Regions from separate parts of the Bradyrhizobium sp. SYSU BS000235 genome, predicted to be linked through region 2. Evidence: riboswitches for the same ligand, from Rfam matches in the RefSeq annotation. Region 2 holds a riboswitch; the other holds the start of a gene.

The links. Region 2 has a riboswitch for S-adenosylmethionine ahead of ACP0KA_RS12425 (O-succinylhomoserine sulfhydrylase). Riboswitches for the same ligand answer to the same signal wherever they lie in the genome.
Region 1: linked by a shared signal. The riboswitch ahead of metX (homoserine O-acetyltransferase MetX) and the one ahead of ACP0KA_RS12425 (O-succinylhomoserine sulfhydrylase) in region 2 are both predicted to bind S-adenosylmethionine.

The regions. Positions count from the first base shown of each region.
Region 1 is NZ_JBMHJM010000001.1:1,532,533-1,536,554, forward strand. It holds gene metW (methionine biosynthesis protein MetW) at 1-616, opposite strand, end outside; gene metX (homoserine O-acetyltransferase MetX) at 618-1,820, opposite strand; SAM riboswitch at 1,905-1,984, opposite strand; gene ACP0KA_RS07080 (chorismate mutase) at 2,147-2,998, shown strand; gene hisC (histidinol-phosphate transaminase) at 3,026-4,022, shown strand, end outside.
Region 2 is NZ_JBMHJM010000001.1:2,663,424-2,667,445, reverse strand. It holds gene ACP0KA_RS12430 (2'-deoxycytidine 5'-triphosphate deaminase) at 309-1,415, opposite strand; SAM riboswitch at 1,518-1,597, shown strand; gene ACP0KA_RS12425 (O-succinylhomoserine sulfhydrylase) at 1,669-2,877, shown strand; gene ACP0KA_RS12420 (SGNH/GDSL hydrolase family protein) at 2,976-3,899, opposite strand; gene ACP0KA_RS12415 (SGNH/GDSL hydrolase family protein) at 3,899-4,022, opposite strand, start outside.

The DNA of each region.
Region 1 (4,022 bases), 1.1 Mb from region 2:
TGTTCCAAAACCACCACGGCGCATTGAGACGCAGCGGTTGGCCGTAGAGATCGAGCGCGACAGCACGCTCCATTTTGACGTGGATTTCATCGCAGAGCTGCACGAAATCCTTGATCGTACAGAAATGAATGTTCGGCGTGTCGTACCAGGTCGCGGGAAGATTTTCGGTGCGCGGCATCTGCCCCTTGACCAGGAGCTGCAAGCGCATTTTCCAGTGACCGAAATTCGGAAACGAGACGATTGCGCGTTGTCCGATCCGCAAAAGATTTTCCAGCACTACACGCGGCTGGCGGGTCGCCTGCAAGGTTTGCGACAGGATCACGTAGTCAAACGAGTCGTCAGGATAGTTGACGAGGTCGGTGTCCGCATCGCCCTGTACCACCGCAAGTCCCTTGGCGACACAGCGATTGACGCCTTCGCGCGACAACTCAATACCGCGACCATCAACGCCACGCGTCTCGAGCAAACGCAGCAGGTCGCCTTCGCCGCAACCCACGTCGAGCACCTTGGCACCAGGCTCCACCATCTGCGCCACCAACTGATGATCGCTGCGATAGCCGTCATCGTTGACGGGAAGCCGCGCCGTTAAACGAAATGCCTGATCCTGCAATGCCATGTTAGCGGCTCGCCGATGTCAGGCCGTGCGCGGACGCGGCCGATTCCAGGAACGCACGCGAAATATCGATAAATTCAGGCACATCGAGCAGGAATGCATCGTGACCGCGATCAGTCTCGATCTCGGCAAACGACACCCGTGCATTGCTGGCATTGAGCGCATGGACGATCGCGCGCGACTCCGATGTCGGGAACAGCCAGTCGCTGGTGAATGACACCACGCAAAAACGCGTGCGCGTGCTGCGCCAGGCTTCCGCCAGAACGCCTTGATGATCCGCAGCAATGTCGAAGTAATCCATCGCACGGGTGAGATAGAGATAGCTGTTGGCATCGAAGCGTTCGACGAACGACGAACCCTGATGGCGCAGATAGCTCTCCACCTCGAAATCGGCATCGAAGGAAAACGTCGGCACTTCGCGGTCCTGCAGCCGCCGGCCAAACTTGCGGTGCAAGGCAGCGTCCGAAAGATAAGTGATGTGTGCGGCCATGCGTGCAACACCGAGGCCACGGCGCGGATGGGTGACCGTCTCGAAATAGCGGCCATTGCGCCAATCCGGATCAGCCATCACAGCCTGACGGCCCAGCTCATGAAACGCGATGTTCTGCGCTGAGTGCCGCGTGCTGCAGGCCACCGCCAGCGCGGAGAACACGCGCTCCGGATAAGCCGTGGTCCATTGCAGCGTCTGCATGCCGCCCATCGATCCGCCGACAACAGCGAACAGTTTGTCGATGCCGAGATAGTCGATCAGCATCGCCTGCGCGCGGACCATGTCCGGAATTGTAATCACCGGGAAATCCAGTCCCCACAGCTTGCCGGTCGCGGGATTGGTCGACGAGGGGCCGGTGCTGCCCATGCAGCCGCCGACGACGTTTGAGCAGATGATGAAATAACGGTTGGTGTCGATGGGCTTTCCGGGGCCAACAAGCGTCTGCCACCAACCGGGCTTACCGGTGAGCGGGTGGACATTTCCGACGTGCTGATCGCCCGTCAGCGCATGGCAAATCAAGATCGCATTGGAGCGATCAGCATTGAGCTCGCCATAGGCCTGATAAGCGATTTGGAACGGTGCGAGATCGACGCCGCTATCCAGCCGCAGCGGCTTGTCCACGCCGAACTGCGCCACCAGAGAGGACGGATGATCCGCCTCGTGCGCGCGTTCGCCGGACTGCGCCGTCGGGGGCTTGAGCGGCTGAATATTTACCATATCAACACTGGCCTCTCAGGAAGTCGCGATACGACACCGAACACAGGCCACAAAAAACCGGCCTGAACTCACGCTCGGCCGGGATCCTTTTCATCCCCGGCCTGTTTAGCGAGTTGTTTAACGTGGCTGCAAGCCGGCCGGCTCAAATGACCACGGGATTGCCTTGAAGGTAGTGCTCAACAGGCTCCCCGTCAAGGTAAGCACCGGAACGGCCTGGCCGAAGGGGCAATGTTTTCTTTGCTTTCGCGGGTCGCGGCTCCTATCAAGCTCCTTGCAGGACTGACTTCCACCGCGGCTTTCGGGCTGCAAACCGAAATTTTGATCCCATGTCCAAAGAGCCCACGCCCCCCATTTCGCTGCAAGACCTCCGCCGCGAAATCGATCACATCGACGAGCAGGTGCACAGCCTGCTGTTGCAGCGTGGCGACATCATCGATCGCCTCATTTCGGTGAAGAAGACGCAGGAGGTCGGCTCGGCGTTTCGTCCGGCGCGCGAGGCCGACATGATGCGCCGGCTGGCACAGCGGCATCGTGGCATCCTGCCGCTCGACACGGTGGAGAGTATCTGGCGCGTCATCATCTCGACGTTCACCTACGTGCAGGCCCCGTTCGCGCTGCATGCCGATCTGTCCGGCGGCGAATCTGCCATGCGGGATTCCGCACGATTCCATTTTGGCTTCACAGTGCCGTTCGTCGCGCATTTCAGCGCGGCCGCCGCAGTGGACGCCGTCGCAAAATCGAAGGGCGACCTCGCGCTGGTTTCGGCCACCAGCAGCCGTGAGCCATGGTGGCTGACGCTCGAGCCGGAGAGCGCGCCGAGGATCATCGCGCGCCTGCCGTTCATCGAACGAGCCGATCACCCCGCAGCGCTGCCGGTGTTCGTTGTCTCGCGTGTCGCTGCCGACGCGATGGTCACCGAGATCGAAATGTGGAGCGTCCGCGTTTCCGGCTGGAGCGCCGACGTCGCCCGTGCGCTGTCGCCGTTCTCTGAAATTATCGCTGTTCCCGACACCGCCTCCGATGGCGCAGCGCTTCTGGTGTCGGTGCCGGGGCCGGGAGGGTTGGACAAGATCACCTCTGCGCTGATCGCAGCCGGGGCATCCGTGCGCTCTTCCGCCCTCGTCGGGGGCCATGCAACACGCTATACGGTGCCGTCAAACGGCGCTTCCAAGCCGTAAGATCTTTCTTTTTCGGAGTTTGAGTTGATGTCACGTCCCGTGCCGAACGCCGGTATTCTCGATATCGCACCCTACACGCCCGGCAAAAGCGGGGCGGGGTTGACCGGGCGCGTGTTCAAGCTGTCCGCGAACGAAACGCCGCTGGGCCCTTCTCCCAAGGCGATCGAGGCCTTCAAGTCCGCCGCCGATCACCTTGAGGACTATCCGGAAGGCTCGTCTCGCATCCTCCGCGAAGCGATCGGCCGCACCTACGGACTCGATCCCGACCACATCATCTGCGGCGCAGGTTCGGATGAAATCCTGAATCTGCTTGCGCATACCTATCTCGGCCCGGGCGACGAGGCGATCCACACCACGCACGGCTTTCTGGTGTATCCGATCGCAACCATGGCGAACGGCGCCATCAATGTCATCGTGCCGGAAAAGAATTTCACGGCGGACGTCGATGCCATTCTGAAGGCTGTGACGCCGCGCACCAAGATGGTGTGGTTGGCCAACCCGAACAATCCAACCGGCACCTACGTGCCGTTTGATGAAGTGAAGCGTCTCCGTGCGGAGTTGCCGTCGCATGTGCTGCTGGTGATCGACGCCGCGTATTCCGAATACGTCGTGCGCAACGACTACGAAGCGGGCATCGAGATGGTCTCAACCACCGACAATACGGTGATGACGCGCACGTTCTCCAAGATTCACGGCCTTGCGGCATTGCGCGTGGGCTGGATGTACGGCCCGGCGAACATCGTCGACGCCGTCAGCCGCATTCGCGGTCCCTTCAACGTGAGCACGCCGGCCATGCTGGCCGCTGTCGCCTCGCTGGAGGATACCGTCCATCAGGAACACTCCCGCGTTCACACCGACAAATGGCGTGCGTGGTTGACGGACGAAGTCAGCAAGCTCGGGCTCACCGTGACGCCGAGCGCCGCGAACTTCATCCTGATCCACTTCCCGCAGGAAGCAGGCAAAACGGCAGAAGATGCGGATGCATTCCTCACCAAGCGCGGGCTGATCCTGCGGGCGTTGAAGA
Region 2 (4,022 bases):
ACATCAGCGATGAAGTGAAGCAGTCGTGCTACGAGTTGATGCCGTTTTCCCAAAGACACGTTACAGATGTAGCGTTCGGGGAGATATCCCGGACGGGTCCTCAGCGGAGGCGGGTATAGATTCGGTTGTTGGCGGCTTGAATACCGCGCTCGAAGACTGGTCGATTCCCCCGGAAGAACCAGTCCCTCTCAGCAAGAGCGCATACGCTTGGCATTTCTCGAGCCAACAGCGTGCAGAACGCGTTGACGCCATTCGCGGACATACACGCTCTGCGGACGAACTATGTTTTAATCTGCAACAATGAAGCGTCAGACCCGGAAGTGCTTCGACAGCTTGAGGCCCTGGCCTTGATAGTTCGACGCAATGCGCTGACCGTAGAGCGCATCCGGCCGCCCCAGCATCTTTTCATAGACGAGGCGGCCCACGATCTGCCCGTGCTCGAGAATGAACGGCACCTCGCGTGAACGAACTTCGAGCACCGCGCGCGAACCCTGACCGCCGGCACCGGCATAACCGAAGCCGGGATCGAAGAAGCCCGCATAGTGCACGCGGAATTCACCGACCAATGGGTCGAACGGCACCATCTCGGCAGCGAAATCCGGCGGCACCTGCACCGCTTCCTTGGACGCGAGAATGTAGAACTCACCGGGATCAAGGATCAGGCTGCGGTCCGGCCGCGCGCGGATCGGCTCCCAGAATTCACCGACCGCGTAGGCACTGCGCCGGTCGATATCCACCACGCCGGTGTGGCGCTTGGCCCGATAGCCGACAAACCCATCGGAACCCTCGCCGGACAGATCCACGCTCACCGCGACGCCATTGGCGAGATCGGCATTGTCGATATCGACAAGCCGCTCCTTGGTGTGCAGCGCCTCCAGCTCGTCGCTATCGAGCGTTGGATGCCCCACGCGGAAACGGATCTGCGACAGTCGTGATCCTTCACGCAGCAGCACCGGGAACGTCTTCGGGCTGATCTCCGCATAAAGCGGCCCATGATATCCGGCGCCGATCATATCGAAGCGGCGCGTCCCGTCAGCGATCACGCGCGTGAAAACATCGAGCCGGCCGGTCGAGCTTTTCGGATTGGCCGCAGCGAGAATGTTCGGCGGCAGCGCGAGGCTTTCCAGCAGCGGCACGATATAAACGCAGTTGGTTTCCAGCACCGCGCCGTCGGACAGATCGATCTCGTGCAGCTTCAACTCGTCGATGCGTTCCGCAACCGTCGCGTTCGGTCCCGGCAGGAACGAGGCGCGCACACGATAGGCAATGCTCCCCAAACGCAGGTCGAGGCTCGCCGGCTGGATCTGGCTTTCAACGAAGGGATATTCCGGAAGGATCAGGCCGTCGTCGGCCATCGCCGCAATCATGCGGTCCGGGAGGATACCAGTCGCATCGGGAACGAGCGTAAACGACACTTTTCAGTCCTCGGTTGCCAGGCTCCTCGGCCGGCAAAATACACAGTTTATCGAGTATCCGATGGGGTGCTTGACGGAAAGGGCGGGCAGGACTAAGCCTACGACTTATCCCGTGGTCATTTGAGCCGGCCGGCTTGCAGCCACGTTAAATAACTCGCTAAACAGGCCGGGGACAGTGTGATCCCGGCCCATGGATTTTATCCAGGCCGGTTTTTTTGTGTCCATCTTCAGGGGTGGCCACGTCGGAGGTCACATGTCTGAAGCGAAAGTCCCCTCTTCCAAACCATCCCATGCCTATCGGCCCGAAACACGCCTGGTCCATGGCGGCGTACTGCGTTCACAATACGGTGAAACGTCCGAAGCGCTGTTCCTGACTCAAGGCTTCATCTACGAGAGCGCTGAACAGTGCGAAGCGCGCTTTACCGGACACGATCCGGGCTTTCTCTATTCGCGGTTTTCCAATCCGACGGTCTCGATGTTCGAACAGCGCATGGTCGAGCTTGAGGGCGCGGAAGCCGCGCGCGCGACCGCAACGGGCATGGCTGCCGTGACCACAGCGATCCTCGCACCGCTGCGGGCCGGTGATCACGTCGTCGCCGCGAAAGCCTTGTTCGGCTCGTGCCGCTATGTCGTCGAGGATCTACTACCCCGCTACGGCATCCAGTCGACGCTGGTTGATGGTCACGACCTCGACCAGTGGCAGAAGGCGATGAAGCCCAACACGAAGACCTGCTTCCTCGAAAGCCCGACCAATCCGACACTCGATGTGGTCGACATCAGCGCGGTCGCAGAGATCGCGCATCGCGGCGGCGCACGGCTGATCGTGGACAATGTCTTCGCGACACCGATCTGGCAGAGCCCGCTCGCCCTCGGCGCAGACGCCGTTGTCTATTCGGCGACCAAGCACATCGACGGCCAGGGACGCTGCCTTGGCGGCGTGATCCTGTCGTCGAAAGACTTCATCCAGGAGCACATCCATACATTCCTGCGCCAGACTGGTCCGGCGATGTCGCCGTTCAATGCCTGGGTGCTCTTGAAGGGACTCGAGACGCTCAGCCTTCGCGTCAAGGCGCAGACCGAAACCGCTGCAGCACTTGCGGACGTGCTGGCCAAGCACCCGAAAATTTCGCGGCTGGTCTATCCCGGCCGCAGTGATCATCCGCAGGCTGACATCGTCAAGAAGCAGATGCGCGGTGGATCAACCTTGATCGGCTTCGAGGTGAAGGGCGGTAAAGCCGCGGCGTTTCGGACACTGAACGCGCTCAAGCTTGCCAAGATCTCCAACAACCTCGGCGATTCAAAGAGCATCGTGACGCATCCGGCGACCACGACACACCAGCGCCTGACGCCGGAAGTGCGCGCGGAGCTTGGCATCGGCGAGGGATTCATTCGCTTCTCGGCCGGCCTCGAACACCGCGACGACTTGATCGAGGATTTCACGGCGGCGCTGGAAAAGGCTTAAAGCCTCTTCAGACAGAGTAAGGAGTGCGAGAAGCAACATCTCGCGCTCCTGACCTTTCGAGCGACCTCACCCCACAACGATGCAACGGCGGTGCCCGCTCACATCGGACGAAATGTCATAACGTTGGTCGGGGTATTGGCGCCGGCTTTCACCTGCCCTACCGACTTGATGATGGTGTCGCCGAGCAGTTGCGCAAAGCAGGCGTAACCCCAGTCATTCATGTGCAGGCCGTCGCCAATGACGAACTTGTCGAACGGCATTTTCTCGTCCTGATGCCATTGCCGCATCACCTCGAAGCGCGGAAACACGGCAACGTGCTTGAGCTTTCCGACCTCGGCGAGCAGTTTCACCATCGCGTTGGCGTTCTCGGCTTTTGCGGTGATCGCAGGCACGTATTGCGGATCAATCAGCACGACATCGATGCCGCGTGCCTGAAGCCGCGCGATGCCATCCTCGAGCAGAGCTGCGGTCGCGGCCACGTCCGCCGCGCCGCCGCGGAGAACGGTGTTGGTGCCAAGCTGCCAGATCACCAGATCCGGATTCTCCGCGAGAACGGCCGCATCGAAGCGCTTCATCATTTCGGGCGCGTCCTGACCGCCCATGCCGCGATTGACGATCGTGATATCGGCGCTCGGAAATTTTCTCCGTAACTGCTCCAGAAGTCGGTTCGGATAGGTATAGGCCGGCGAGGACGTGCCGTATCCCACCGTCGTGGACGAGCCAAAAGCGACGATCTTCACAGGGTCGCCTGCCGCGATCCGGCGAGCAACTCTCGGCAGCGAGCCCGGCACCTCGGTCAACCCCTTGGCCGGCAGGCATGGAACGCGCTTCAAAATATCACCGGCCTCTCGCGCAGCACTTTTCGCCGCTTCAAGAGCCTTTGTTGCGAGCCCCTTCCGCACGGGCGGCTTTGCCGCATCCGTTTTCGCTGCTTCGGTTTGCGCGAACACTTGAATAGGGTGAAACAACAAGAACGCGGCGATGACTGTCGAAGAAATAACCGATCGAAAATTAACGCGCATCAACGCTGCATCCCAAGCTCCGCCGGATTGATGCGCGACGCTTCGATGATCATCGTCGCAAGCGACCGGCCGATGCAATCGTGAACCTGCCTTGCCATGCCAAAGCCGTGGACCGGGCCGAAC